Regions from separate parts of the Paenibacillus sp. 3LSP genome, predicted to be linked through region 2. Evidence: riboswitches for the same ligand, from Rfam matches in the RefSeq annotation. Region 2 holds a riboswitch; the other holds the start of a gene.
The links. A riboswitch is a leader RNA that binds a small molecule or an ion and turns the genes downstream of it on or off. The one in region 2 is predicted to bind glycine.

Region 1: linked by a shared signal. The riboswitch ahead of sdaAB (L-serine ammonia-lyase, iron-sulfur-dependent subunit beta) and the one ahead of gcvT (glycine cleavage system aminomethyltransferase GcvT) in region 2 are both predicted to bind glycine.

What each region holds. Positions count from the first base shown of each region.
Region 1 is NZ_JAWDJI010000207.1:77-18,446, forward strand. It holds partial or broken gene RW092_RS17595 (MFS transporter) at 1-336, shown strand, start outside; gene sdaAA (L-serine ammonia-lyase, iron-sulfur-dependent, subunit alpha) at 492-1,373, opposite strand; gene sdaAB (L-serine ammonia-lyase, iron-sulfur-dependent subunit beta) at 1,391-2,062, opposite strand; glycine riboswitch at 2,226-2,352, opposite strand; gene RW092_RS17610 (S8 family serine peptidase) at 2,849-8,281, shown strand; gene RW092_RS17615 (hypothetical protein) at 8,418-8,624, opposite strand; gene RW092_RS17620 (alpha-galactosidase) at 9,047-11,155, opposite strand; gene RW092_RS17625 (alpha-galactosidase) at 11,158-13,257, opposite strand; partial or broken gene RW092_RS23855 (extracellular solute-binding protein) at 13,429-15,065, opposite strand; gene RW092_RS17640 (cache domain-containing sensor histidine kinase) at 15,214-17,040, opposite strand; gene RW092_RS17645 (response regulator transcription factor) at 17,018-18,370, opposite strand, start outside.
Region 2 is NZ_JAWDJI010000240.1:1,279-13,663, reverse strand. It holds gene RW092_RS21040 (glutamate-5-semialdehyde dehydrogenase) at 1-711, shown strand, start outside; gene proC (pyrroline-5-carboxylate reductase) at 763-1,623, shown strand; gene mtnB (methylthioribulose 1-phosphate dehydratase) at 1,694-2,368, shown strand; gene gcvH (glycine cleavage system protein GcvH) at 2,470-2,865, opposite strand; glycine riboswitch at 3,111-3,209, shown strand; glycine riboswitch at 3,213-3,320, shown strand; gene gcvT (glycine cleavage system aminomethyltransferase GcvT) at 3,431-4,561, shown strand; gene gcvPA (aminomethyl-transferring glycine dehydrogenase subunit GcvPA) at 4,581-5,945, shown strand; gene gcvPB (aminomethyl-transferring glycine dehydrogenase subunit GcvPB) at 5,933-7,450, shown strand; gene RW092_RS21005 (undecaprenyl-diphosphate phosphatase) at 7,515-8,363, opposite strand; gene RW092_RS21000 (DedA family protein) at 8,409-9,014, opposite strand; gene RW092_RS20995 (ABC transporter permease) at 9,031-11,004, opposite strand; gene RW092_RS20990 (ABC transporter ATP-binding protein) at 10,979-11,749, opposite strand; gene RW092_RS20985 (sensor histidine kinase) at 11,858-12,385, opposite strand, start outside.

The DNA of each region.
Region 1 (18,370 bases), on a different contig from region 2:
GACATCATACCGCTGGACTTTATATCTAAATTTCGTGATGAATTCATTCTCCCCTATTTATATCATAAGGTAAGGCATGATATATTTCAATCATTCGATAATTTTCGAACAACACTGGGCCTCGCCGCCGTCGCCGGGTTGTTTAGCCCGAGCTTCTGGATTCTGCTCGCCGTTCGCATCGTGCAAGCATCCGGTGCCGGAGCGGTCGTTTCGTTGTCGATGGTTACGTTATCCCGTTACGTTCCGATCCAGCGGCGCGGCAAAGCGATGGCCTTGATCATGTCGGCCGTATCGCTGGCAGCTTTGCCACCTTGTTTTTGCTGCCGCAAATTTTAGTGCATCGCTTCGGATTAACCGCCAGCCATGCCGGACTGGTCATCTTCCCGGGCTCGATCCTCGCGATGGTCGCTTCCCGCAAAGTGGGTTCGGTCATCGACCGTCAAAATCCATACCCTACCTCTGAAAAAAGAAAACCTTTGGAGCAACTCCTTCTACTTCTTCCGGCTTCGCAGCTCCTTCATGATTTTGCGGCCGGTAGGCGTTTGTGCCAGCCCGCCCTGCGCGGTTTCGCGATGGCGGCTGGGCATCGCCGAGCCCACCTCCAGCATCACGTCGATGACTTCGTCCGACGGGATCGCACTGCGCACACCGGCCAAGGCCATATCGGCGGCAGCCAGCGCATTCACCGCCCCAAAGCCGTTACGCACGATACAAGGAATTTCGACGAGACCGCCAACGGGATCACAGATCAACCCCAGCGTGTTCTTTAACGCGAGGCCAACGGCGTGCACCGCCTGCTCCGGCGTCCCGCCGCGTAGCTCAACCATTGCACCGGCCGCCATCCCAATCGCCGATCCGATTTCTGCTTGGCAGCCCCCTTCTGCACCGGAAATAAACGAGTTGTTGGCGATCACGTACCCGATGGCCCCCGCGCAAAACAACCCGCGCACAAGATGCTCATCCTCCCAGCCGAAGCGCTCTTGGGCGCTGACGAACACGCCGGGGATGATGCCGCACGAGCCCGCCGTCGGCGTGGCGACGATCCGGCCCATCGAAGCGTTCACCTCGGACACGGCCAGCGCATAAGCCATGGCCTGACATGCGATGTCACCAACCGAGGTCTCACTGCGATTGCGGTAAGCCTCCACCCTTTTGGCATCGCCGCCGGTCAGCCCGCTTGTGGAGACGATATCCTCCGTCAGCCCCTTATGCACCGCCGTTTTCATGATTTGGTAGTATTCGTTCATGGCGGCCAAAATTTCTTCCTCCGATTGCCCGCTCTCTTCCACCTGGTCCTGAATCATAATGCTGGAAATCGTGCGAGATTCCCGCTCACAGAGCTGGGCCAGCTCACGTAAATTTTTAAAACGCATCGTGCTCCCTCCTCGCTTTACTTCGTCAGATCAATATAGGACACTTGGCTGACATGCTCCAACGCACGGATCGCCTCCACTAATTCCGGCGGAATGGACGAATCGGCTTCCACAACAGTCAGTGCCTCAGAGGTCCGCCCTTTCCGATCGGTAATAATGTAGCCGATATTGACGTTCTCCCGGCTGAACAAGGCCGTAATCCCTGCCAGTACCCCTTGCCGGTCTGCGTGGGAGATGACCAGCGTCGGCAGCTCGCCTGAGCATTTCACCTCAAAACCGTCGATGTTGCGAATGACGATCGTCCCTCCGCCAATGGATGCCCCCATGACCTCGATATGACTTCCGTCTTGGCGGGTTAGTTTTATTTTTACCGTATTCGGATGGGCCCCAGGCAGGACTCCGGTGGCAAACACCACCTCAATCCCCTGCTTTTCAGCGTCCTGCATCGACTGGCGGATTCGCTCGTCGTCCGTACGGTAATCCAGAATGCCGCCAACGATGGCCAGATCGGTACCGTGCCCGCTGTACGTTTCGGCAAAGGAGCCGTAGAAACAAATCTCCGCCTTGACCGGCGCGGTTCCGAGCAGCTGACGGGCAAATCGTCCAATCCGTACAGCCCCGGCCGTATGTGAGCTGGAAGGCCCAATCATCGCCGGACCGATAATAGAAAATACGCTTTTAAATCGCATCGCTACATCTTCCCCTCATTTTTTCTATGACGAAAAAGAGACAGAGCAAAAAGGCTGCTGCCTTTCGCTCTGTCCCCGTTACCTGAAAGTTTAATGTTCCCGGTTCAACTTAACATCCGGGTCCATGTACCTCTTGGGTGGCTGTTCGCTCTCTCCAGAGTGGCGTCCGATCATGGTCCTTGTACCTGAGAGATTCGGCTGCCGGCTGCAGGACCGGCCCTTGCTCCTTCGGTGCCGCTAAGCTGGCGTCCCTTTTCGGATCAGCCCGCGGACTCTCCCATCATCCTCATTCGCCGATATGAATTTGTGCTTAATGTAAACCGAAGCCAGCAAGATGTCAAGATATCTTACATAAATTCCGGTGGTTCACGTTGAATTCTAGTTATTTTTTCCTATTTTTATAAGAAAATATGTATATTTTACTCATCCACCCACTTGTATACCTGATTTTACAGATATATACTGTCCGTAACAACCCCAGATTTTACCTTATTTTATGAATTGTTGAAAAATAAGGTGCGCTCCGTGTTAACTTATCTTCACTCTATGACCCCTGCTAAACTAAAACGATTCTCTCCACAGCATTGGCTTCAACTCACATCCACATCCACCATGACTTACTTACACCCGCTTCCACTATTTTACACGAAGGAGGTGATGTACCCAAGAGGCACTTGCTTCAATTTTTGTCAGGCGTAATGCGTCCGGACTCAGCTATTCGTTTCTCCGGGCGGCCGTCACAGGATGGATGTTGGGCTTAAAACTTAATCAAAGGGAGTGAAGAAGTTGATAAGTCTCAAGAGATTTCGCAAACCTTTCTCGCTTGGCATGTCGATCCTTCTTGCGTTAACTCTCGTTCCCGTCGCCTCCGCCAGCAGCAGCAGCGTATCGGGACAAAGCAGCCTGAGATCGACCGCGCCCCAAGTGGCCGAAGCCAAGATCGACGCTAAATTGCAGACCCAGTTTAAGCAAGACGACTTCGTCACCTACCTGGTCAAACTCAAGGAGCAGACCGATACAACTTCGGTCGCCAAGCTGGCTCTTCAGAAAGCCCAGCTGGAGAAATCCACTCCTTCCGCCGCGAAGCTGTCCGTACGGACTTCCGTTGTCAGCGCCCTGCGCGAAACGGCCTCCCGCACCCAATATGCGCTGGAGGAATACTTGCGGAAAGCCCAGCAATCCGGAGAGGTGAAAGACTACAAAAGCTACTTTATCGTAAATGCCATGGCGGTGACAAGCTCGAAAGAAGTACTGGAGCAAATCGCCCTTTTCCCCGAAGTGGAGAAAATTCTGCCGAATGAAGAACGACATCTGCAAAAGGTTGAAATCCACAAAGATGCGGCTGCAGAGCCTGCCGTGAAACCGGCCGACGAAATTTCTTCTTCGCTGGGCGGTACAAGTCAAGCTCCCTCCGACGTTACTCCAAGCAGCGTCGAGTGGAACATCGCCCAGGTCAATGCCCCCGAGGTGTGGAATATGGGCATCGACGGCACCGGCATCGTTGTAGCTAACCTCGATACCGGGGTAGATTACAACCACCCGGCTCTACGGAGCAAATGGCGGGCCCTTGATGCTTCGGGCAATATCGTGAATCCCGAACTCAGCTGGTATGATCCGCACAGCCATGCTTCGCTGCCTACCGATAGCCACGGCCACGGCACGCACACCATGGGAACGATGGTTGGTTCGGAGCCGGACGGCTCGAACCAGATCGGCGTCGCGCCTGGGGCGAAATGGATCGCAGTCCGTATCTTTAACCCCTCCACCACGGATGCCATCATTCTGGACGGCGGCCAATGGTTGCTCGCCCCGGTGGATGCCGAAGGGAATCTGCATCCGGAGCTGGCTCCGGACGTGGTGAACAATTCCTGGGGAGGAGGCCCCGGTATTGATGAATGGTTCCGCCCGATCGTACAAGCTTGGAGAAGCGCGCAAATCTTCCCTGAGTTCTCGGCGGGCAACACCGATATCTTCAACCCCGGCGGTCCCGGTTCGGTAGCTGCGCCAGCTAACTATCCTGAAGCGTTTGCCACCGGTGCTACGGACATCAACGGGAATTTGGCGGATTTCTCTTTGCGTGGACCTTCGCCTTACGGTGAAATTAAACCGGAAGTTTCCGCACCTGGGGTCAACATTCGGTCCTCCGTTCCCGGTGGTGCCTATGAAGGCGGCTGGGACGGCACCTCGATGGCAGGCCCGCATACGACAGCCATCGCGGCCTTGCTGCTGCAGGCCAACCATTCCCTCACGGTAGACCAGCTGGAGGAAATCCTGACCAGCACGGCCACACCGCGGACAGACGCCGAGTATGAGACAGTCCCTAATAACGGATATGGATACGGCATTGTAAATGCGTTGAACGCCGTAGGCTCTGTCCTCCAAGGGATCGGCAGCGTCTCCGGTCGCGTGGTGACCGGCGGAGAAGACTTGGACGAACCGGTCCTAGAGCATACGCCGCCTACCTTAATATATGAAGGCTTTGATTTGACATTATCCGCCCGTGTCAGCGACGAGGTGGCGGTCACATCGGTCGATTTTTATGCGAAAGAAGCTGGAACCAGCCATTATTTATATATTCCGGCCACACGGGTATCCGGAAACGAGAAGGATGGCGTATATGAAGCCACCATCCCCGCTTTCCTGATCGGAACAGCCGGCCTTGAATATTATATCCACGTGAATGATTACGGCAATAACGGATTTGACAGCGAGCACTATTCTGTGACGGTGTCAGCCGGGATCGAGCCCGGATATTTGCAAGATTTCGAGTCGGAACCCATCGGATTCCAGTCTGGCGGAGCCGGCAACACTTGGGCTTGGGGAACGCCAGTCAGCGGACCGGGCAGCGCCTACTCCGGTGAGAAGGTGTACGCCAGCAATCTGACCGGCACCTACGCACCCAACAGCAATTCGTATCTGCTTATGCCGCCGATCAATTTGACCGATAGTCCGCAAGGGGCATTGCTCTCTTTTAAGCATTGGTATGACCTTGAGGAGGGCTACGATATCGGCACGGTGTATATCGCTTCTTTAGACACCGATTACGCGTTCGTACCGGTAGCGGAATTCACTGGCACAAGCGACGGCTGGAAAACACAATACCTGGACCTGCGCGACTATGCCGGTGAGCAAGTTTACCTGCAGTTTGGACTGACCAGCGACGGCTCCGTGCATAAGGCCGGTTGGTACCTGGACGATCTGTCCCTGCAAGTACCTGACGCCACCGCACCTGAAGCACCTGCCGATCTGACCGGCTCCGTGAACTTTGCCGGCAGTGCCGAGTTGTCCTGGTCTCCGTCCGCCGATGAGGACGTGAAATTGTACACGGTGTACCGCTCGACCACTTCGGGCTCCGGCTATGAGGTGATCGGTACAAGCGGCCAAACGGAATTTACCGACACAACAACTGAAACGGATCATACCTATTATTATGCGGTCACCGCTACGGATTACAGTGACAACGAAGGCCCTAAATCCAATGAGCTGGAGCTGACAGTTGTACGTCCGGTGACGGTATTCAGTGATAACTTTGACGGCAGCAGCGATAACGGCTGGACGCACAGCGGCACGCGGGACGAATGGGAACGCGGCACCCCGGTGGAACCCGGTCCGGCTAGCGCTGTCTCCGAGCCAAACGTATGGGGAACCGATCTCGACAGCAACTATGAGAATGGAACAAATGCTTCGCTCATCTCCCCGACGATCGATTTGAGCACCGTCGATAATGCTACCCTTGTGTTTGATCATTGGTTTGAAATTGAAACCAATTATGATAACGGTTATGTGGAAATCAGCTCCGACGGCGGAACGACATGGAACGAGCTGGGCAAATTTTCACATAGCACCAATGGCAAGGTTTGGAGCACCGCTTATTACGATCTCGAAGATTATGTCGGAGAGCAAGTTCAGGTGCGGTTCCGTTTAACGACGGACGGCAGCGTTGTGAAAGCCGGCTGGTACATCGACAACGTTCAGGTGCTTAGCGTAAATACACCGGAAGATCAGGTGACGCAAAACGTGCTTGGCGAAGCCGGAGCAAAAACGGACAAGGCCGTAAAATCCGGGCCGGCCTACAAGCTGACCCGCACAAGCAAGGCCGAATTCGAGCAGCAGGTGAAACAAGCGAAGCCAGCCGGTGACATCGGCATCAGCAGCCTGCCGGCCAGCGCAACCGTGACGGTGGTGGAAACCGGGCGCTCTGTAAAAACCGATCCAGCCACCGGACGCTACAGCTTGAATCATGTTGCTGGGGATTACACGCTGAAAGCGGAAGCCTACGGCTATTATCCGCAAACGGCCAATGTGACCATCGCCGATCAGGTAAACGCCAAGGTCAACTTCACCCTGCAGCCGATTCCGAAAGGTACGCTCACCGGAACGATTACCGATGAACGTACTGGGGAGCCGATTGAAGGCGCAACGGTGATGGTGCATGAAGATGCGATGGTTGCACCGCAAATCACCGGGGCTGATGGCAGCTTCTCATTAGAGCTTCTGGAAGGCACCTATACCTTGTCGGCAAGAGCGGCCGATTATTACGCGAATACGTTAACCGTTACGGTACCGCCGAACGGTACAGCCGACGGCTCGTTGGCGCTCAGGCCGTTTGTGGGCTTGCCGGGCGAAATCGCCTACGATGATGGCACGCCGGAAAATGCTTGGGCCTTCAACGCGGCAAACAACGCCTGGGCGGTACGCATGACGCCGGAAGCCGGCGCGGTGCAAGTCACCGGCGCATCGATCCGATTCTGGAATACCGAATGGCCTGTTCCGGGCGGAACCGAGTTCCAATACGCCGTTTACGACGCATCCGGCCCTGACGGAGCGCCAGGTCGGCAAGTAGCCGGTCCTTTTGACGGTACCGCATTGCGTAATGACCAATGGACCGTGCTCGAGCTGCCAGAACCGGTCACTGTCGAAGGCGACTTCTACATCGTGTACATTCAAACCTTGGCCGGAACAAACGCTCCGGGGCTTGCAGCCGACGAATCCAGCCCGAACGCCCGTCGCAGCTGGAATCGAATCAATGGGGCGTGGAGCTTGGCGGAACAAGCACAAGGCAACTTCATGATTCGTGCCATCGTGCGTTATCCGGTGGACGCGCCGGTCATTACGTTGCCGGAGGACGGCTCTTATACGAATCAATCTACCTTTACCGTGACCGGAACCTCTCCAGCCAACGACGCTGAGGTGAAGGTGTACAACGGCACCGAGCTGGCGGGTGAAACTACGGTTGAAAACGGACAATTCAGTCTGCCGATCGAGCTTCATGACGGAGCCAACGCGTTGTCCGCCGAAGTCATCGTGAACGGAAAAGCAACAGATCGTTCACTGCCAGTCACAATTACACTGGACACCACCGCTCCGGAACTCGAAATAGTTTCACCGGTGGACGGCTTCCGAACCAATTCGGAAGTGCTGAACGTGACGGGTTCTGCGCTTGATGAGTTCATCAACAAGCTGACCGTAAACGGACAAGAAGTTCCGCTGGAAGGCAGCGGCGCGTTCGCGTACCGTATGTTGATTAATGCCGGTGAGAATCTGATCACCGTAACCGCGACGGACCACGCCGGAAACGAAACCACGGTCACTCGGACGGTCTACGTGGATACCGAGCTGCCGGAGATCACTAATCTGACACCGGCAGAGGATGTTCATTTAACAGCAGGTGAAGCGGTGACGGTATCCTTTGACAGCGTTCCAGGGCTGACGGCTTCGTTCCGCATCGAACTGCCGTTATCGTTATCGGGCGGTTCGAGCAACGGAATTTCGATGACGGAAACTGAACCAGGGCACTATGAAGGAACGTACACGACACCTGCCTCGCTTGTCTTGGAAGGCGGCGTGATCGTGGTTACAGTTCGCGATGCGGCTGGAAACAGCGGCGATTTCCAAGCGCCGGGCCGTTTGTTCGTCAGCGCGTCGGGTGAAAATCCGGGCGAGGATCCCGGAAATACGCCAAACGTCCTGCCGGTAGCCGTCATTCATGCCGTGGAGCGTGCGGCCAAGAATAAGCAAATTGACTTTGACGGTTCCGCCTCCTCGGATGCCGACGGCCGCATCGTCCGCTACAGCTGGTCATTCAGCGACGGCGGCACCGAGCTCGGCCCCAAAGTCAAACACCGCTTCTCCGCTGCTGGATCGTACACCGTCACCTTGACGGTGACCGATGACGCCGGCGCGGTGAACAGCGTGGTTCACAAAATCGTGATCCGATAAGTCTCGGACACGATCCGAAAAAAAGATCGGCCCCAAGTGGTTTATGCCGCTTGGGGCTGATTTTTTTACCTCGATCAATTTTTCCCGAAACCCTTCACTTTCCCATATGGTAGACACTGACGTCCCTCCCCGGTTTTTAGCGTAAGGTCCATTCTCGCTCGCTGTTGATTTGAATGCGTCCTTCCGAAAGACTCTTCAAAAATCGGCTTCTCACGCTTCGTGCTAACAGCTTGATTTCGGCCTCCGATCGCGCAGGCTTTAAAGATACCGAAGTACGGATGATCTCATTTTGCTTCCGTCGGCTTGCCGGGCGAATCATTTCCGATAGATCCACCTGCCGCATCATCCATCCCTCCTTGTTCACCGATTCATCTGATAAGTTACCTCTAAAATAGCTTATCGTGCTTCAAAAAAACAACCACATCAGTTTATGAAGCCGAGAAGCTGCGGATCATCTCTTCGAACGCCGGCTTAAATTGGGGAGTATGGCAAGAAAAATTTTCCTTTCAGCGGGAATAGCGGAATTTTTTACCGTTATTGCGGCTTCATCGGCTAGATATCAGAAAATAACGACCAAAAAGGGCGTTATTCTCCGGATGCTGGTCGAAATTCCGCCATTTCGTCGCTCTCTCTGCAAAATAGCACCATAAAAGTCCCTTATTTCCTCGATTTCCAAGGTGGAGTGGAAAATAAGGGACATTTTTACCGCTAAATAGGCAACGTAAAGAACCCCCAACCTCTATCGGCTGGGGTTTCGGTCGCGCACTACGCTTCGCAAATCCGGTACAGCACGCTGTCGAAGTCGCCACGCAGCGGGAGCTCGATGCCGATTTGCATCAGGCTGCGGCCACTCCAGGCGCCGGACACCCCTTCGATGGCGTAGGTTTTGTCCGGCGCGAGGCCTTGCAGACGTAAGCGAGGCAGGCGGTCGCCCAGCCGTTGCGAATGCAGGAACGCCAGCAGCACGCTATCCCCGCGAGCGGCGTCCACGTACTGAACTGCCGTCACCCCCAGGTGGCTCAGCGCATTCAGCCGGTACTGGTCGCCGAACTGCACCAGTGGGCGGATCGTTTTGTAAAGCTGGACAAATCCGGCGGCCTCCTGCAGCTCCGCTTCGCTCCAATGGTTGAGGTTCGCGCCGATGCCCAGCGTTCCCATCATCGCGCTGTGGAACCGGTACGGCAACGACAGCACGCGGCGGTTCATCCCGGTAGGGGACTCCGTCACCCAGCAGGTCATCATCTTCGGCGCATACACATAGGAGAAACCCTCCTGGATGCTCAGCCGGTCGAAGGCATCTGTATTATCGCTGGGCCAAGACTGATCCGCATATTGGAAAATGCCAAGATCAATCCGCGAGCCCCCGCCCGCACAAGTCTCAAACTCCACGTGCGGGAACCGCCGGCGCAGCTCGGCCCAGATCTCATATAGGCTTTGCACGTGCCGAATCCAAATCTCCTTCTGGCGATTCAGCGGATGATCCTTCATCCCTGGCTCCGTCACCGTCCGGTTCATGTCCCATTTAATGAACTTGATTTGGTGTTGGCTAAGCAGATCAGTCATGAACTCCAGGATGTAGTTTTTGACCTCCGGCTTGGAGATGTTTAAGAGCAGCTGGTTGCGCAGCTCCGTCCCTCCCCGAGTCGGAAAATGGTACACCCAATCCGGATGACTCCGGTACAGGTCGCTGTCCGGGTTCACCGCTTCCGGCTCCACCCAGATCCCGAAGTCCATGCCCAGCTCATGTACCCGATCGATCAGCTCGCTCAGCCCGTTCGGGAACTTCTCCCGGTTGACGACCCAGTCGCCCAGCCCGGCGCGATCATGGTTGCGCGCCCCAAACCAGCCGTCGTCAACGACGAACAGCTCTACACCAAGCTTGGCCGCGCGCTCCGCTAAAGCCATTTGGTCCTGCACGTTCACATCGAAGTACGTCGCTTCCCACGAATTGTACAGCACCTTGCGCGGCTCTCGGCTCGGCAGCACGTAATCGTGTTGATAGCGATGCAGCTTGCGGCTCATCTCGCCGAACCCGGCGGCGCTATACCCGCCGACAAACATCGGTGCGGCAAACGTCTCGCCGGGGCCAAGTAACCACGTACTGTCGAAATCGTGGATGCCGCAGGTTACGCGAACATGATGAAACGCGGTTTGTTCGGCGACGATTTTCCAGTTGCCGCTCCATGCCAGCGCCCCGAACCATACATCGCCGCGATCCTCCGCCGCCGTCCCGTCATCAACGGCAAACCACGGATTCGCATGGCCGTCGGTGAAGCCGCGGCGCGATTCCAGGACTTTTTTGCCTTCGGATAAGAAGGTACGTCGCAGTTGGAACTCGCCCGCCCACTTCCCTGTGACATGCGTCAACCGATAGTCCCGCAACACCGGCATCGTCCAAGCAGCCGATTGCATCGTCTCCAACAGCACCGGTTCACCGCCCAAATTCACGAAGCTGGCGGACCGCTCCAGCACATCGTGCTCAGGAATCACCGCATAGCTCAAGCGAACCTCAAACGGATACACCTCATCTTGAAAGGTAAGCGTCAGCGTATCTTTCCCGTTTTGCTGATCGACCCGGTACCCCGCATACTTCGGGCAAAAATCCCGCACCCCATCCGGCCAAGTCACTTTTAGCGACGGTTCAACATATCCTACACCGCCCCAGAAGCTGTACTCCTCCGTTTCCCGTTCAATCTCCGCGTCGAAGGAGCTATGCCCCCGCGTCCCCAGCAGCGGCAACGCCTCGATCGGATCGATCGGCGCTCCCCAATACAGATGCTGTAGTCTGCCTTTCTCATTCAAGCCAAATACATAAGAGCTGCCGTTCGTTTGCAATGCAAAAATCTGATGTTGTTCATCCACCCAAATTGCCATGTTCAGATCACCGTCCGCTGAGTGAGTTTAAATAGTTTGGCTTCCGCCGGCTTCAGGTCGACAACCAGCTCGCCCGCAGTTTCCTGTTCCGTACCTTCCCACAAATCATCAACCCGGTACAGCACCTTCGGATTCAGCCCTGCACGCGATAGAGATACCGTCTTCCGAGCCCCCTTCGTCCCATCAAAGTTAAACACGGCCATATACCACGCATCTCCGCCCTCAGGATTTGAAGCAGGAACCTCCAACACAAATACATCAGCCGACCGATCACCAAAGCCCCACTCCAACGGCCGGAAAGTTTGCCCCAATCGGGCGACGTCCATCACCGCGCGATTGCCCAGCCAAGCCTTGGCACGTTCTGCGGCGCCTTCCTTGCGGAAGTCATCGCCAAGCAACAACAGTGTTCCAGCAATGACCGATGCCGTCAGGCGGCTCCGCCCTTCATGCCATCCGGTCTCGTCCTGATTGAAGCTTTTGTAGAGTACCGTGTGGTCTGGATCGTTATATCGATACAGGCAGTCATTCATCCACCAGCCGTAAGTCAACGAGTTGAGCAAATATTCCGTATCTCCGATCTGTCCAAACACATCGCAGGAAATGCGGCGGCTATTGGCAAAAGCGTACGGAAACAGCGGCGCAATCGACAGATTGATAAAAAATGGCCGTCCAACCGCCTCCGGTGACAGCTTTGATGCCAAGTAGGATAAGCCGTGGCGGTAAGCCGCGATGCCGGTCGTGATCGCAGGGTCATAATGCTTCCCTTCCAGCGCCCCGTGCGCCATGAAGTCGAGCTTCACGTATTCGAAGCCTTCGCGAATGATCTTCTCCGTAAACCAATCGATCCGCTGCAACGCCCCCGGATGTGTGGGATCAATCGCCAGACCGCCGGCGATATCGGCCACGATTTCCCCTTCCGCATCGCGAAGCAAGATCTCACCGTACGTATACTTGCCGCCCGTGCCCTCCACTTCCCGGCTGAATTGCTCAGGACTGCCCCAGAAGGCAAACGGCGTCCAATACGTTCCCGGCTTATGTCCATTCTCCCGCACCCGGCGCAGTGCATCCGCCATCTCTTCTGCCGTCAGCCGATCCCAGAAGGCATCGAAGTTGATGTAGAGTGTCTCTCCGCTCTCAAATCCCAGCGGCTGCACTTCACCTCTCAGAAAATCACTGGTTGACGTATACAGCTCGTAATCCAACGTGCTCATTGCCGCCGACCAGCTGTTCCAGCCAAACGGTACGCCGCCTTCCCACTTCAGCGGTGGCTCAACCGCCGCGTTGGCTTGGCCATATGCCTCCAGCCCCTCGCGGTAATCGTCATAATATCCCGCGAACACCAGCGGGGATTCGACCCGCGGCCCGTGCACATACCCGTGCGGCTGCGTATCCCGTGTCATCACGCCGGCTGCCCCGGCATACAGCTCGAACTCATCCAGCCTGCCAGCTCGTTCACTTCGGATGCGGATGCCCGTCTTCCAAACGTCGTGGGACACCGAGCCCGTCACAAAGCCCCGCCGGCTGCCCGGATAAAACAACGCGGCCGCTTCATAGCTTTCTGTCTCCCAAGGCAACGGCTGTGCAATGTAACGCACCCATTTATCGTTGTCGTAAGGGAGGCGAAGAGCATGCAGTTGATCCTCCCCAGACGCCTCGTGACGCGAGGGAGCGTTTTCGATACTCAGCTTGGCGGACTGCAGCACCACAATCCTGTTTAACTTTAGTCCGCCTTCAGCTGCCACAACAACCCGGATCAAGAAGAAAGGTTGCTGCTCATAAAGGGAAAAATACTGCTCCACGATCGGCAACCCCGGTTTTTCGTGACGAATCCCCACCTGCAGGCCGCATCCAAACGCATCGCTAAGCTCCTTCGGCTCCCCGATCACTTCATGGCGCTCATACAGGCCGGTATGGTATTCCCTCCCCTGCCACCGAAACGCGCTGCGAATCTCGTGCCACACCAGCGCTTCGCGGCAGGTCCAGGCAAAGGTGCCGCCAGCCAAATCAAAGCTTAAGCGACCAAGCCCGTTATCCAAAAATTTAAGCGTATCTGATTCCACCCAGAAGCGGACTTTTTCCGTGATCGTTCCGTTAATCGTCATTCAACCCCACCCTTTCTCCGCTTATTCGCCCCCATTATAAGGTCGAACCTTATGAGGTTCCATGCAACGATGTTCCGATTGATAGCGGGATATGCCTTTTTTGATTAGCAGCTTCGTTCAAAAACAAAGCAGCGGAGGAACCCATTCCCCCGCCGCTTCAGTCACATCGTCTTATTTCCACAGTTCCATACGTTCTTGATACTTCTTGTTATACACATCTTCCAGTTTCGATAGGCCAGCAGCCTCCACTTGCTTCATCATGGTGTCGTACAACGTCACCACGTCTTGCTCGCTAGGAGCCAAGGCCATCTTCAGGAAGTACTCGTTAATCGTCTCGTTCACCTTCGTCTCCATAATGGCTTCCGGTGTGCCACCGTCCGGGCCAAGGCTATCGTAAGGCGCCGTATCAAACGACGTATCCGCCAAGTTCTTGATCGCCAGATCCGTCGTCGGATCGCTCATCCCACGGCCAATCAAGTCATATGGCGTGCCGTCAGAGCCCGGTCCGTTCTTGATCGTCCAAGTCCATTTGCGGATCCCGGTCGTGCGGGAGGCTTCTGCCCAATCCTTCTTGAAGGCGTCCAGTACTTCTTGACGCGGCACGTGCTTGCCGTCCTTCATATCCCAATGCTCGCCTTCCACGCCCCACATCATCAAATACTGCCCTTCCTCGCTGGCGAGGAAATCCAGGAACTTGATCGTGCGAACCGGGTCCTTGTTCGTCTTGGTGATGGAGATGCCGTCCCAACCAAGCGAGCTCTTTGGCCCGTACGTCGTTTGGTCTGGTCCGATGCCCGGTGCCAGCACTTTATATTGATAGAACTGTCTTTCCTCCGCCTTCGCGGGGTCCGGAGCATCTGCCTTCAACAGACCGTTGGCTCCGCCTACGTTCCAACCTGCATCCGCGGTAGCAAAAACGTTCCCAGCTGCCAGCTTCTGTTCATACTGCTTCGTCTTCATCGTACCCACTCTTTGTCGAGTAGACGTTGGCGATACAATGAGTTCATATATTTCATCATTTCCAAATACCGCGGATCGCGGATATCCTTCAGCAGCTTGCCGTCTTTCTCGTAATACGGCATAATGCCATACATTCCTTTAAACGTACCGGTGACCCCGCTCATGTTGTCGCCATTTAACGTCATCGGAATGGTTTCCTTGCCATCGATTGTTGGGTACTTCTCCTTAAACGCCTTTAGCAGGTTCTCGAACTCTTCGGCGGTAAACGGCTCGCCGTTGTTCACCTTATCCCCAACACCCAGCTCCTTCATCAAATCCATCCGCATCAGGAAGCCGAATACCGGATACTGCTCCAGACCGTACCAGTTAGCCAGATAGTAGTTCTTCCCGTCCGCACTGCGCGTCTTCTTCAGCGTATCCCCATACATCTTCTTGATGTTCGGGCCGTATTGCTCGATCAGATCGTCCAGCGGGATCACGGCTCCCGAGGAGATATACTTGTTCATGATGTCGCTTCCGCGGCTCATCAGCACGATGTCCGGCAAATCGTTACTTGCCAGCATCAGGTTCAGCTTCTCCGCTGGATTCCCGGTGGGCTGCTGGATTTCTACCGTCACGCCCGTTTTTTCTGTAATCGCTTTCGCTACAGGGTTTGTAAATGGATCCCCGGTGTTCTGGTCAAACAACGTCAGCGTGATCGGCGACTTGTCATCCGCCGGTGCCTCTCCGGTTGTTCCGCTCGCCGCAGGAGAATTGCCTCCCGCCGACGGGGTGTTCCCGGACCCGCAGCCTGCGAGCAAGGCCAGGACCAACATAGAGGATACCATGAATAGCAGCTTTTTCTTCATTCGCGTAAACCCCTCTCTTGAACTTTTGCGCTTGGACCTCAAGCTCACCTCAATTGTAAAAAGCGCCCCCCGGGATATCTATAACGTAAAGTTACTATTCATAATGGAAAACGACTTTCATCGACTTCCCTCCGTTAGAACCCCTATATCAGCCTATAATCAGCCGCGTTTCCAGCTCGGACGCATTCGGATTTAACGGCAGGCGAATCGTCACATTCGTCCCGATGCCAAGCCGGCTGAAAATTTCCACCCCGTATCGCTCCCCATAAGCCAGTTTGATCCGGTCATCTACATTTTTGATCCCATAGCCGGATTGATTGCTCGCTTTGTTAAACGCCTCCTCCAGCCGCTGGCGGGTCATGCCTTGTCCGTCGTCGATGACCTGCAGCAGAAGATCTTCTCCTTCCGCCTTGAGCTTGACGATAATGTTGATGCCGGACTCACTCCAAATCGCGTGATTGATGCAGTTCTCGATAAATGGCTGCAAAATCAACTTGATCACCGTGCGGTTAAACAACGACTCGTCCAAATCGTAGTGCATATGCAGCATCCCGCGGAACCGAATCGCCTGGATGGAAACGTAGTTTTTGACCAACTGGATTTCTTGTTCCAGCAACACCACCCGTTTGCCCTTGTTCAACGAGATTCGATAATATTTCGATAAATGGTTAACCATCTGGTACACCTGCATGCTGCCTTCCTTCAATGCCAGCGAAGAGATCGAGGACAACGTATTGTATAAAAAATGCGGATTAATCTGCGCCTGCAGCGTCGTTAGCTCCGAATCTTTGACGGCGATTTCCTTCACGTATACCTCATTAATCAGTTCCTGAATACGCGCCGCCATCTTCTGGAACGCGTACGACAGCTGCCCGATTTCATCGTTGCCCATCGGCATGCGTTGCACCTGAAAGTTCCCCCGCTCTACCTTGCGGATTTGCTGCAGCAGTCCCTCGATCCGTTTCGTAATCACCTTGGCTGTCACAAAAATAAGCAGGGCGGCAACCGCAATCACAGTGACCGATACCCAGACAATTCGTTTGGTCGCCTTATTCGTATTGGCGAGCAGCTCGTCATAGGGAACGGTGATGACCGTCGTCCATCCGTTACGTAACTTTTTGTAGGTAAAAAACAATTCCTGTCCGTCAATCCGCTTATCGAACTTCCCGCTGGACAACGTTATATCCCCTTGAATCGGATAGAGGTCGAACAGCTGATTGCCCTTCATCGCCGCATCACCGGAACTGATCACGCGGCCGTTCTCGTCGATGATGTAGACGCTCTTGTTGACGTTCTCTTTTTCGATCAGGGAGTAGATTTCCTTGTCGTCGATATTGATCGTTAGAATGCCATACGGTTGCGATAAGCTGAAGTAGCTCAGCGAACGGGCCAGTGTGACATAGGACGACCCGGTCTGCGGATCTTCGATATGGGTGTAGACCGGACTTCCGGCCGCGTCCAGCGCCTGCTGCTTCACCCTTTCCGGGAGCTCCTCGGTGTAGCGGATGTACTGCTTATCGGAATAGAGCGTCTTGTTATCGATGTAAATGGTGATGCCCTGAAGATTAGAATTGGAAATCATCATGGAGGACATCGTCCGATTGATATAGCGGAAGGCATCAATATAATAAAAGGCCTGCTCATAATCATTGGACAGGTAATTCCGCAGCTGCGCATCCATATACAAAATATTGGTCAGCTGCTCGTAATACCCCAGCCGGTTCTCCAAGTTCGTATTGATCTGATTTAACGTCCCGCTTAACGAAGCGTACGTCTGCTCCGTAATCGCGTCCCGCGTAGAAGTGTAGGAATAATAAATCAGCACGGAGCACGGGATAAAGGACACGAGAAGGAAAATAATAAACAGCTTATTGCGCAGCCGAAGGTTAGTAAACCAATGGTGCCTGAACGGGAACAATCGCCGAGTGATCGGGTTCATGCCTTTCGTCCTTTTAGAGATTTTTTCGATATTCATTTGGCGTGACTCCTTGGTTTTTCACGAATAAGGAAATGAAGTAGGACGTGCTCTCGTAACCGATTTTCTGGGCGATATCCTGTACCTTCAGCGATGGATCTACCAGCATCTCCTTGGCTTTCTCCAGGCGGATGCGAGTCAGATAGTCATGAATCGTCATCCCGGTTTTGTCCCGGAAAATCGAGCGCAGATAGTTCGGTGACAAATACACTTGGCTGGACAAGCTTTGAATTGTGATCGGCTCATGATACGTATTGTCGATGATCTGGCAGACCTGATGTACCAGCTTGGCGTTCTTGTCCGTGGACCGCTCCATCAGCAGCTCCAAGTAATGGGCTGCCGCCCGCCAAATCGCCGCTTCAATCTCCTGCAACGTCTGGCAGTCGTACACCGATTGATACAAGGCGGCACGTTTGACCGGCTCAGCTTGGCAATTTAGGCTCGGAGTGTGAATCTGTTCCTCCAAGCGGTCTAACAAATCGATCGCCCACTCGTACACAAGCGATTTATCGATCCGCAGCTGGCGAACGTTCATGAGATAATCACGCAAGATCGCTTCTGCCTCTTCACTGCGCTGTTGCTGCAACGCCTCCATCCACGCCTGCTCTGAGAAGGGCGGCAGCTCTCCATAGCGGTATCCCGGTTTGACGTCACTGACAAATAAAATCTGCCCCGGCCCAAGGAAGAAGCGTCCGTCCCTTAAGCTGCGCACCCGTTCATACAGCTGAGCGATACCGGCAAGTTCGGCTGCTTCGTTGCTGATGGCGAGCGTGACTGACAGCCCCAGCAATCCTCGGACCGTCTGTTGCAGCGTCCCCCACTGCTCTCGTGTCGTAGCGGGTTGGCTTCCGCTCTCAGGTTCAGCCGCGATAAAGATCGCCAGCTCCCCTTCCTGCAGCGTAGCCACCATCGCGTCTTTACGAATCGCGTGAAAATAATCCTCCAACACTTCCGGCAGACGGGAGATCGCCGTTTCCAACGACCCCGCCTCCCCTCTGACGTCGGTCTCCCCGCGGTTGATACTTCCGCTTGCGCAGCGGTCCACACTGCAGAGCGCCAATGTGTAGGAAGGAGCGGATGCTCCCCTCCCCCGTTCCAACTTTCCTAGCTCGACGGTGAGTTGCTCTTGCCGAACTAGAGATTTTTCGTGAAGCAGCTCCTTCAACAACTTGGCTTTGGTCATCTGGACCGATTTATATTTTAAACGCACCTCTTCGCACTTTTGCTTCACCTGCGCAATCACACCGGAAATTTCCTCCAGATCCAGCGGCTTCAGCAAATAACCTACTGCTCCGACGTGCAAGGCTGATTTCACGTAACTAAACTCGTC
Region 2 (12,385 bases):
GATCCAAACCGCGCCTCTGTTGACGAAATGCTGAAGCTCAACGGATTGCTGGACGTCGTGATTCCGCGCGGCGGCAGCTCGCTGATCCAGACGGTCGTGCATAATGCCACAGTTCCAGTCATCGAGACGGGTGCCGGGATCTGTCATACGTATTTGGATGCCTCGGCCGATCCTGTGATGGCGACAGAGATCGCGATGAATGCCAAAGTTCAGCGTCCTTCGGTCTGCAATTCGATGGAAACGCTGCTGGTGCATGAGGCGTTCGCCGCACAACATTTGGTTGAGCTGGCGAATCGCTTCAAGGAAGCCGGGGTTGAACTGCGGGGCGATGAGGCCGCAAGACAGCTTATCTCTTGGGCAGTACCCGCGACGGATGAGGATTATGCCACGGAGTATAACGACTATATACTCAACGTGAAAATCGTTCGTAATCTGGACGAAGCGATGGCGCATATCGCCCGCTTCGGCACGAAGCACTCCGAGTGTATCGTGACCCAAGACAGCGCGAATGCCGAACGGTTCCAGCAAGAAGTTGATGCTGCGGCGGTGTACCATAACGCTTCCACTCGCTTCACCGACGGATTCGAGTTCGGGTTCGGAGCGGAGATCGGCATCAGCACCCAGAAGCTGCATGCCCGCGGCCCGATGGGGCTGACTGCGCTCACCTCAAGTAAATATATCATCCAGGGGAACGGACAAATCCGGCAGTAACGGGCGTCCCCCCTTTTTTTCAACCAAAATAAAAACCGGAGGTCATATCCTATGAAAACAATACCTTCTCTGTCCGCCTCCACCATCTGTTTCTATGGAGCAGGTTCGATGGCTGAAGCGATCGTACGCGGCTTGCTCCATAAGCAAGTTGCCAGCGCGGATCAAATTGTGATGCTGAATCGCTCGAACCGGGAACGGCTCAACTATTTAGCCCAAACCTACCAGGTCCAAACAGCGACTGAAGCGGACGCAAAACAGGTCTATTTGCGAGATGCATCGATTATCGTCCTGGCGATGAAGCCAAAGGATGCCGGCGAAGCTTTGGCAGGATTGGGCCCGCTTCTGCGCGAGGGTCAGTTGATCGTCTCGCTGATCGCTGGCTTATCGATTTCGACGATTCAAGCGCTGCTTGGCAGCCCGGTCGCTGTCGCCCGCACGATGCCCAACACCTCCTGCTCCATCGGACAAGGTGCGACGGGAATCTCCTTCTCTCCGGAGACCACCGAGGAACAGCGCGCCCAAGTGTTATCAATGTTTGAAGCGGTAGGGATGGTTAGCGTGATCCCAGAGGATCAAATGGAAATATTGACGGGCGTATCTGGGAGCGGACCCGCATATGTTTATTATCTGATGGAAGCGATGATTGAAGCGGGCATCGAAGGCGGATTAACGCCTGAGCAATCCCGTGATCTTACCGTACAGACGGTACTTGGCGCTGCCCTCATGATGTCAGAAACCGGAGAAGCGCCTACCAAGCTGCGTGCGGACATCACCTCGCCCAACGGTTCGACGCAAGCGGCGATCGGTGTGCTGGAAGCCGGCAGCTTTCAGCCAAACGTAAAGGCTGCGGTCCACCGGGCCGCCGAACGCTCGAAAGAAATGGGCGAAGCCGTCAAACAAGCGCTCTTGTAAGAAGCTGCAGCCATATGGTGCAGCGATGGTCGCACTGTGCGTAAGGCCAATAGGAAAGGGGGACGGCAGCATGAACTACGTCGATATCCCATGGGAAGAAAAACAAGCGGCGCTGGACGCCATCCAACGCCTGCGGGAGGAGCTTGCTGCCCGCGGTTGGTTTCCCGCTTCCAGCGGCAGCTTGTCGATGCGGGTCGGGCGATATGCGCCGGACCGGTTTGTGTTTGCCATAACGGCCGACGAGACATATTGGTCGGAGCTGTCAGCGGCCCCTTCCCCTTCGGTTGGCGCGCTGTTCGTCGACGCCGCCAGCGCCCCCTGCGAGCCCACGCGACTCAAGCCTAGTTCCGATGCACCGATTCACTCAAGAATCTACCGGATGACCGGTTGCGGCGCGATCGTGCACGTACATACGACGTTCAACAACGTGCTCAGCGGCTATTTTGCTGCGGATGGCGGCGTTCCACTCAAGGGGAACGAGCTGCTCAAAAGCTTAGAGATCTGGGAGCCACAGACGGAGGCTCGAGTGCCAATTCTGCCAAACGCCGCTGAGCTCCCGGCCATCCTCAAGCAAATCCCAAGCAGTCTAGATACCCGTGTGCCGGCGTTGCTGCTGCAAAATCACGGGGTCTATGTCTGGGGAACCAACATCGCTGAGGCGAAGCGCCATCTGGAAGCGCTGGAGTTTATGTTTGAAGCGCTGTACCGTTCCCTGCTGTTGCCTCCCAAAGGGCATCATGCCTAAAAAAACTCGCGACAAGCGATAAGCGGAGTGATTAAACTACCATCAGCAGCTCCCGCAATTACGCTGACCGCGAGTTTTTTACATTTACCTAAGATCTTGATTTATCTCTCGATAAATTCCGCATACGCCTTCGCGTCCATCAAGTTCGCCAACGCGACGTTAGCGTCCTCCTTCAAACGAATATGGACCATCCAGCCCCCATCATAGGGCTCTTCATTGACGAGCTCCGGCGCGGTGTCCAGCTCCCGGTTCACCGCCAGCACCGTCCCGCTGACCGGCGTAAACAAATCGGCCACCGTCTTCACGGATTCGATCGTTCCGATGCCTTCCTGCGCTTCGAATTCCTGCCCCGGTTCGGGCAGCTCCACGAACACAATGTCGCCCAGCCGATGTTGGGCTACGTCGGAGATGCCGATCTTCACCGTCCCATCCCCCAAATCAAGCACCCATTCATGCTCATCGCTGTACAACACGTTTTCCCTGATCTCACTAGCCAAAGCTTGCTCCTCCTCTTTCGGATGATCTAGCGTACCTTAAACTTTGTGGAAGATTCATCTGCGTATTTCCCTCGTTCAGATTATTCCAAACCTAGCTCTCATGTCAATATTATTAACACATTTGATAGAGTCTAGTAAAATGTAAGCGTAGCCTTTTCCAGTAAACGAAATTAATTAAAATTATTATGATAACTTTATTGACATCTAGACAGATTTTGAGTATTAATGAGATGTGTAAGCTGCGGTTGATGGCAGGGGGAGAGATTACAATTACGGGATTGTAACGCCGAAGGAGCAAGCCGCGAAGCGGTGAATCTCTCAGGCAAAAGGACCTCTGCCGGACGCAACTCTGGAGAGCATTCACGTAGAGGTATGCGTTACGTGAATCACCCAAGGGGAAACCTGCGCGAGCATTGAGCTCTAAGCAGGGTAACTCTCAGGTACAAAGGACAGAGCCTGGAAGAACCGTTAGACCTCTCTATGCAGGTTAGCGGGTTTTCTTTGGCCTGTCCTTTTTTTGCTGTTCTCAAAAATTGGCCGATCCGGCCCTTACGAGGTGATGGTAATGTCCGAATCCGCTTTGCGGCGTACGCCGCTCTATCCCGGATATGCGCGTTATGAAGGAGTCCGCTGTATCGATTTCGGCGGTTGGGAGCTGCCGGTGCAGTTCAGCGGCATCCAGAAAGAGCATGAAGCCGTGCGCGAGCGCGCCGGTCTGTTTGACGTATCGCATATGGGTGAATTTTACGTGGAGGGTCCTGAGGCGGAACGCTTTCTGCAACACATGACCACTAACGATGTGACCCTGCTTCAACCGGGAAAAGCCCAATACACCTTGCTCTGCTATCCCAATGGCGGTGTGGTGGATGATCTGTTGATCTATCATCTGGAAGAAGGCAAGTACATGCTGGTGGTCAATGCCTCGAATATTGACAAAGACTGGGACTGGCTGCAGCAGCACCTTCCCGCTGAAGGAGTAACCATGCGGAATGCCTCTGACGAGACAGCGTTGCTTGCCGTGCAAGGGCCGCTGGCCGCCTCCCTCCTCTCCCCTCTTTGCGAAGGGGAGGATCCTGGAGCGTTGCGTCCGTTCACGTTTATTCGGGAAGCGCGGATTGCCGGCATCCCCGCCTTGCTGTCCAGAACCGGTTATACCGGTGAGGATGGGTTCGAGTTGTATGTCGCGGCCGAGCAGGCACAAGCGCTTTGGGACGTCGTGATGAAAGCCGGGGAGAGCCAGGGCCTTCTCCCGGCCGGGCTGGGCGCCAGAGATACGTTGCGCTTTGAAGCTTGCCTGCCGCTGTATGGTCAGGAGCTGGGCCCTGAGATCACCCCGCTCGAAGCAGGCTTAAACCGATTCGTGAAGCTGGAAAATGACGACTTCATCGGTCGCGATGTGTTGATCAAGCAGCGGGATCAAGGCCTTCCTCGCCGGCTCGTTGGCCTGGAGATGATCGACCGCGGGATTCCGCGCACCCATTACCCGGTGTTTGCCGAAGGATCAGAGGAACCAATCGGAGAAGTCACGACAGGTACGCAATCGCCAACGCTGAAAAGAAACCTCGGAATGGCGATCCTCTCCACCCGTTATGCCGACCCCGACACGATCGTAGAGGTCGACATCCGTGGCAAGCGGCTGAAGGCCAAGGTCGTCCCGTTGCCGTTCTATCGCCAAAACCCTGCCGCCAAGCGGTGAAAGGAGAACACGAAACCAGATGCTTAAACATCGCTATTTACCATTAACCGAACAAGATCAAGCGGAGATGCTGCAAACGATCGGCGTAAGCTCCGTCCAGGAACTGTTCAAGGACATCCCGGAGAACATTCGCTTTCAAGGGGAACTCCCGGTATCTCCCCGTCTAGACGAATACGCGCTGATCCGGCACTTATCCGAACTGGCCGGGCGCAACGCCGACACCGACCGGTATACCAGCTTTCTAGGTGCCGGAATTTATGATCATCACATCCCTTCCGTCATTCAACACGTCGTGTCGCGATCGGAATTTTATACCGCGTACACACCCTATCAACCGGAAATCAGCCAAGGCGAGCTGCAGGCAATATTTGAATTCCAGTCGTACATCTGCGAGCTGACTGGCCTTAAGGTCGCTAATGCGAGCATGTACGACGGAGCCACCGCATTAGCGGAAGCTGGCAACCTAGCCGCAGCGGCTACCAGACGCAAACAGCTGGTCGTCTCCCGCACCGTCCATCCGGAAGCACGCGAGGTGCTCGCCACTTACGCCCACGGCTTGAACCTGGAGATCGTTGAGGTTGGTTGGGAACAAGGTGTGACCGATCGCGAGGCACTTACTGCGGCCATCACTAAGGACACCGCAGCTGTCTTGATCCAAAACCCGAATTTCTTTGGCTCCCTGGAAGATCTTCGAGCCATTGGCGAACTAGCTCATGCCCAAGGGAGCTTGCTGATCGTCAGCAGTAATCCGCTCGCTCTGGGCCTGCTGGAAGCGCCAGGGAAGCTTGGTGCCGATATCGTCGTTGGTGACGCCCAGCCTTTGGGGCTGGCCCCCTCCTTTGGCGGTCCAACCTGCGGCTTCTTTGCCGTATCTGAAACGTATATGCGCCGGATCCCTGGCCGGATCGTTGGGCAGACCACCGATCGCAATGGCAAGCGCGGGTTCGTCCTGACCCTGCAAGCCCGCGAGCAGCATATTCGCCGCGAAAAAGCGACCTCGAACATCTGCTCCAACCAAGCGTTGCTTGCCTTGGCTGCCTCCGTTTACTTATCCGTGATGGGTAAGCAAGGCATGGCTGAAGTAGCAGAGCTGAATTTGCAGAAAAGCCATTATGCCAAACAGGTGTTCACTGCTATCCCTGGCGTAAGCGCCGCTTTTGAGTCACCATTTTTCAACGAGTTTGTGCTTCAGTTGCCAGAGGGGACTGATCTGACCAAACTGCAGCGAGATCTGCTTGCCGCCGGATTTATCGGCGGGTACGATCTGGGACGCAGCTATCCTGAACTCGCCGGCCATCTGCTGGTCGCCGTGACGGAGAAGCGCAGCAAAGCGGAAATTGACCAATTCGCCCGCGTACTGGAGGAATCAATATGCTCGAAATAAAAGAGACGACGAAATCTGATGAATTGTTGATATTTGAGCGCAGCCGCCCTGGGCGGATCGGCTATTCTCTGCCGGAATGCGACGTCCCAACCACCCCGAAGGAAGAGCTCGTCCCCAAGGGCATGCTGCGGAGCGAAGACCTCGCTTTTCCCGAAGTTTATGAAGTTGACGTGATTCGGCATTATACCGCGTTGTCCCGCCGGAATTTCGGGGTAGACAACGGTTTCTATCCGCTCGGCTCCTGTACGATGAAATACAACCCGAAGGTGAATGAAGATGTTGCACGTTACCCTGGCCTGGCAAAAATCCATCCTTATCAACCGGAGGAAAGTGTGCAAGGGGCACTTGAACTGATGTACCGTCTGCAGCAGGATTTAGCCGGACTCACCGGTATGGATGCCGTGACACTGCAACCGGCGGCCGGAGCCCACGGGGAATGGACCGGCCTGATGATGATCCGCGCTTACCACGAAAGCCGCGGCGAGAAACGCACCAAGGTGATCGTGCCGGACTCTTCGCACGGCACGAACCCAGCCAGCGCCTCAGTCGCCGGCTTCGAGACGGTGACCATCCCGTCCACCAAGCGCGGCATGGTGGACCTGGACGCGCTGCGCGCCGCCGTTGGCGAGGACACGGCTGCGCTGATGCTCACCAACCCGAACACGCTGGGCTTGTTCGAGGAACAGATCCTGGAGATCGCCGACATTGTGCACGAAGCCGGCGGATTGCTGTATTATGACGGCGCGAACTCCAACGCCATCATGGGGATCGCCCGCCCTGGCGATATGGGCTTTGACGTCGTGCACCTCAACCTGCACAAAACGATGAGCACCCCGCATGGCGGCGGTGGTCCGGGCGCCGGTCCAGTTGGCGTCAAGGAGCGGCTCATACCGTTTCTGCCTGAACCCCGAATCGTCAAGGACGAATCCGGGCGGTACGCCATCCGCGGTGCTCGCTCCGAAGAGGCCGCAGGTGGCGCTGAGAGTGGATCGGGCAGCTCGATTGGCCGGGTGAAAGCTTTTTACGGTAATTTTGGCATCCTGGTTCGCGCATATGCTTATATCCGCAGCTTAGGCCCTGATGGACTTCGCCAAGTCTCGGAAAATGCCGTTTTAAACGCCAATTACATGATGAAACGCTTGGCGCCTTATTACGAATTGCCGTACCCGGATCAACCATGTAAGCACGAATTCGTCATGTCCGGCAGCGGGCTGGCGAAGTACGGCATCCGCACGCTGGACGTCGCCAAGCGGCTGCTCGATTTCGGCTATCATCCGCCAACCATCTACTTCCCGCTGAACGTAGAGGAATGTATCATGATTGAACCGACGGAAACCGAAAGTAAGGAAACGCTGGACGGCTTTATTGACGTCATGATCGCCATCGCCAAGGAAGCCGAAACGAATCCGGAAATGTTACGGAACGCACCGTACACCACTCCGGTGACGCGTCTGGACGAAACTGGCGCCGCCCGGAAGCCAGTATTGAACTGCGCTTGCGGCTAAGATCATGCAAGCAAAAAGAGATGCTGCTTGAATAGCAGCATCTCTTCTTTGTTCCATCAATGATTTAGAAATAAACCACCCAGATCACAAGCGCCAGCAAAATGCGATATACCGCAAACGGCACCAGCTTGATGCGGTCGATTAGCTTCAAGAAGAATCGGATCGCCAACAATGCAAACACGAAAGCACTGATAAATCCAACAATAAAGAACGGCAGTGCATCGATCGTGAAATATTCCAGGTTCTTCATCAGGGAGATCAAGCTGGCCCCAGCCATGATCGGAACGGCCATGATAAAGGTGAAGTCAGCCGCGGCCCGGTGGCTCAAACCTAGCAGCACCCCGCCGGAAATCGTCGAACCCGAACGGGAGAAGCCCGGCCAGATCGACAGACATTGGAACAACCCAATGCCGAGCGCCTGCTTGTACGTAATTTGGTCAACAGTATCCACACTTGCGCGCTTGGGCGCAAACCGGTCGGCAGCGATCATCAGCAGCGCTCCGATCACCAGGCCAATTAACACGGTTGCGGTGGAGAATAGATGCTCATCAATAAAATCCTCAAATAACACACCAAGAATCCCGGCAGGAATCAACCCTACGATCACCTGCATCAGCTTCAACCGCGGTCCGCTCTGTCTGGCCGCTTCCCCTTTGGCCTTCGGCATCCAGCGCGACAGCCCCAGCAAATCGATAAATCGGTTGCGGAACACGACCAAGACCGCCAAAATCGAGCCGAGTTGGATCACGACTTTAAACGTGTTCGCCACATACTTTGAACCGAGCAGCTCCTCGGTTTTCAGCCACATATCATCCACAATGATCATATGTCCCGTGGAGGACACCGGCGCAAACTCCGTAAGTCCCTCCACCAGGCCAAGAATAATAGCTTTCATGAGTTCCAACAAGTTCATTTCGTAGGTTTCTCCTTATCTCTCTGTTTTGATGTTGTCGCGAAGCTACTTCTTTCTCCGACGCAGCCAGAGGAAGCCCACCAACAATACTCCTAAAGCGATCATAGCATAGGCGATGTTAGAATACACGTCCATAAAGGCGACGATCTCTGCCCAGGAACCTCCTACCGCCGCTCCAAGCAAGACGAGCGCCACGTTCCAAATCAGCGTCCCGATCGTGGTAAACAGCAGGAACAGGCCAAATTTCATTTTCGACATGCCGGCCGGAATCGAGATCAAGCTGCGAATCAGCGGAACCATCCGGCAGAACAGTACCGTCCAATAGCCATATCGATCAAACCAGGCATCCGCGCGGCGGACATCTTCTTTTTTCAGGCGCAGGAACCGACCGTAACGATCGATCCACCCTTCCAATCGGTCAACGTTCACCAAATACCCGATCCCATACAAGATCACGGCGCCAAACACCGAACCAAGCGTCGAGAAGACGATCACCCCTGACGGTGTTAAGCTCGTATAGGTGGTCATAAAGCCACCAAAGGTTAAGATTACTTCCGACGGAATCGGGGGAAATACGTTTTCCAAGGCAATCAGCAGGAAGACGCCAAAATAGCCAAACCTCTCCATAAAGTCTGTAATCCAGTTCTCCACGTTGTACCTCCCGTATTTAGCGAATCGCTTTTTTGACGTTGCGTAAGTAACGGGCCTGAATAAAGAAGAAGTAAACGACTTGCACCAGCAAAAAGCTAGCCAAGATCAACACGGTTTGCCAAGCGACCGAAAAGTTAAACAAGCTTTGCATGGCCTTAAACGCAAACAGGCTATGGACGATGGCCAGCGCGATCGGCACGAAGAACAACACCCCAACCTGGCGAGTAATGATTCGCGCAAGTTCTTTATCCGTGAGGCCCAGCTTCGACAACGCCCCATACTGCCGCCGATCATATGCCAAATCACTGTACAACCGAAAATACAGAAAGCTCCCCGCTGCGATAAAAAAGACAGTGCCCACCAGTAAAGCGAAAAACAGCAAGGCTCGGTACGTTGTGCGCTGCACTTCCGCCAAGGTGCCGCTGACGGTCATGGCGTAAGGCTGGTCCGACTCGTAGCTGACTCTCCCGTTGTCGGTCAGCTCCGCCGCCAGGCCGCGGGTAGTTTCCAGAGCATCCACGTAAAACCCGGTAAACCGGTCCATACCCAACGCTTCGCCCTCCTCTGCCGAAGCCGCCTTAAGCCGCTCCAGCAAGGGATCGCTGACTACCAGCCCGGAGAACGAACCCTCCCGATCATCGCCAGTCGTAGGTGTTAGATTCTCGGGCAGGGCGACATGCTGACTAATGCCGATCTCGTGGACCGTAAGCTCCGGTGCACCCGCAAAGGTGTAGGAGACCGGCTTGCGCTGCAGGAGTTGCGGTCTCTCCCGCTCCGAACCAAGCAGCAGTAGCGCCTCTCCGTCTTTCGGCGAACTCTCGGACACTGCGATCCCCGCCGCCTCCAGCAACCGTTTATAATCCGTGAACGAGATCAGCGGCAGCCGATCCAGCGTGTTGGAAGAGCTTGAAGATACCACTTCCGCGAGAATGATAGGCAGGCTTAGTGTACGGTACGCAATTCCGCGTGACCCAAGCTCACTTCGAATCGCCTCCAGATGCTCATCCTCTGCTTCGCTATCTCCTTTGGCCACATAGGCGATGTCCACCGGATAATCCTGTTCAAATTGATCCGCGAGCCGATTGACCGAGGCGAAGGCGCCTACCGCACAGAACGTGACTGTCGAAATGATCGTCACAAGAAAGAACATCCGGGCATTCTCTTTCATTCGGTAAGCGAGACTGGATACGGTAATCAAGTTTGTTTTATTCCAATAATAATCGAGTTGCCGTTTGATCCGTTGAATCAGAAACACACTTAGCTGCGTGTAGAAGAAATACGTACCCGCTATCGTCATCGCTGTCACCGGCAGCATACGGGTCAGCACGTTGGACGCCGTAGCTGTAGCCGCCAGCCCATAGCTGATACCAAGCAACCCTGCCCCCAGCAACGATAAAATCAGGGAAGCCTGCGGCGGAGAGGCGGGCTTCATCTCGGCCTGGAACAACTCAATCAACCGGTGCGAACCCAGCAGCATGGTCGTACAAAGCGAAATGATCAGAAACAACAGCGAGAACGCCCCTAATGTCAGCAACAAACCTTGCCAAGGCACATGAAAGGATAGCTGTGGAACACCGAGCAGATTGGAGCCTGCCATCAGAAACAGCTTGGCCAGCAGAAGTCCCCCGCCAATTCCACACACCAGCGCCCCTGCACCAATCAATAGATGCTCCAGGAAGACGAGGTTGCGCAATTGCTTCTCGGTCATGCCGTGCAGCAGCAAGATCCCAAACTCGCGCTTGCGCGAGCGTAGAAATGACCCCACGGAGTAAATCACGAAGAAGAATACAAACACGTACATGATCACTTCGGCGGACCAGAGCACTAACACAGCTGAACGATACATCACTTCTTGCTGAAGGCCGGGATGAAACAGAAACAAAGCGCAGACGAAAAAGATCATTACCGAAAACGCGCTACTCAGAAAATAAGCAGCGTACGTTCGTTTGTTCCGCAGGACATTGTTATAGGCGAATTGACGAAAGGTCATGACTGTCCCCTCCCAGCAGCGACATCATGTCGATGATTTTCTGGAAGAAGGCCTGCCGATTGTCCCCGCGATACATTTCGTTGTACAGCTTCCCATCTTTGATGAAAATGACCCGATGGCAATAACTCGCCGCCAGCGCATCATGTGTGACCATCAGAATCGTCGCCCGATGCGATTCATTCATGGCAGCGAACGCCTCCATCACATCTCGGGAAGCCTTCGAGTCCAGGTTGCCTGTCGGCTCATCGGCCAAGATCAGCGAAGGCTGATGGATCATCGCGCGGGCAATCGCTGTCCGCTGCATTTGCCCGCCCGACAGTTCATAAGCATATTTGGACAGGATTCCCTCGATCCCAAGTCGCCGCGCCATCTCTAGCGCCTTGGCTTTCATGACCGGGACAGAAACCCCATCCAACGTTAAGGGCAATACGATGTTCTCCTCCACCGTCAGCGTGTCCAGCAGGTTGAAATGCTGAAAAATAAACCCCAGCTCCCGCCTCCGGAACAACGCCGTCTGCTCCCGATTCATCCGTTGCGGGTCCTGCCCCTGCAAAGTAACCGTCCCCGAAGTGGGTTCGTCGATGGTGGCGATAACATTAAGCAGCGTTGTTTTGCCGCTGCCGGACGGCCCCATGATGCCAACGAACTCTCCTTCCTGGATTCGGAAACTTACACCATCCAAGGCTTTGGTCGCAATTTTCCCTTCATAGATTTTCGTTAACGCCGATACTTCCAATACCGCCATGCTGATCTAGCGCTCCTTCTTATTCAGTCCATCTACCTCGATTATAGGAAAGCTGTCAGCCTGCGCTCCATCGCTTAACCTTACAGTTACCTTACTCCCTTGTAAGCTTTACGGGTTCGGTTGAAAGATAATCCGCACGGTCGTCCCTGCACCGTACTGCGATTCCAGCTCCAGACGATGCCCTAGCTTCGTACAGATTTCCTTCACTAAGTACAACCCCATCCCGGTGGATTCCGGAAAGCTCCGACCGTTGTCTCCCGTAAAATAAGCGTCGAATACCCGCGGCAGATCACTGGCTGGAATCCCTATGCCTTCATCCTCAATCTCCAGCACCGTCTCACGTCCGCGTACAAAGCCGTGGAAATACAGATTCGCCCGTTCCTTCACGGTATATTTCACAGCATTAGTGATCAGCTGCGTCAGCACGAATGACAGCCATTTCTCATCCGTAGTAACCTGAAGTCCCTCAGGAATTTCGATCATGGGATAAACCTTACGCCGGATGAACAATCTTTTCTGGGCTGACGTCACGGAACGTACCAAGACCGCCAAATCGAGTGTTTCGGCCACAAAATCATGCTCAAACGTATCCAACCGAGCTGTATAAAGCACCATTTCCAATCCTTTGCGCAACCG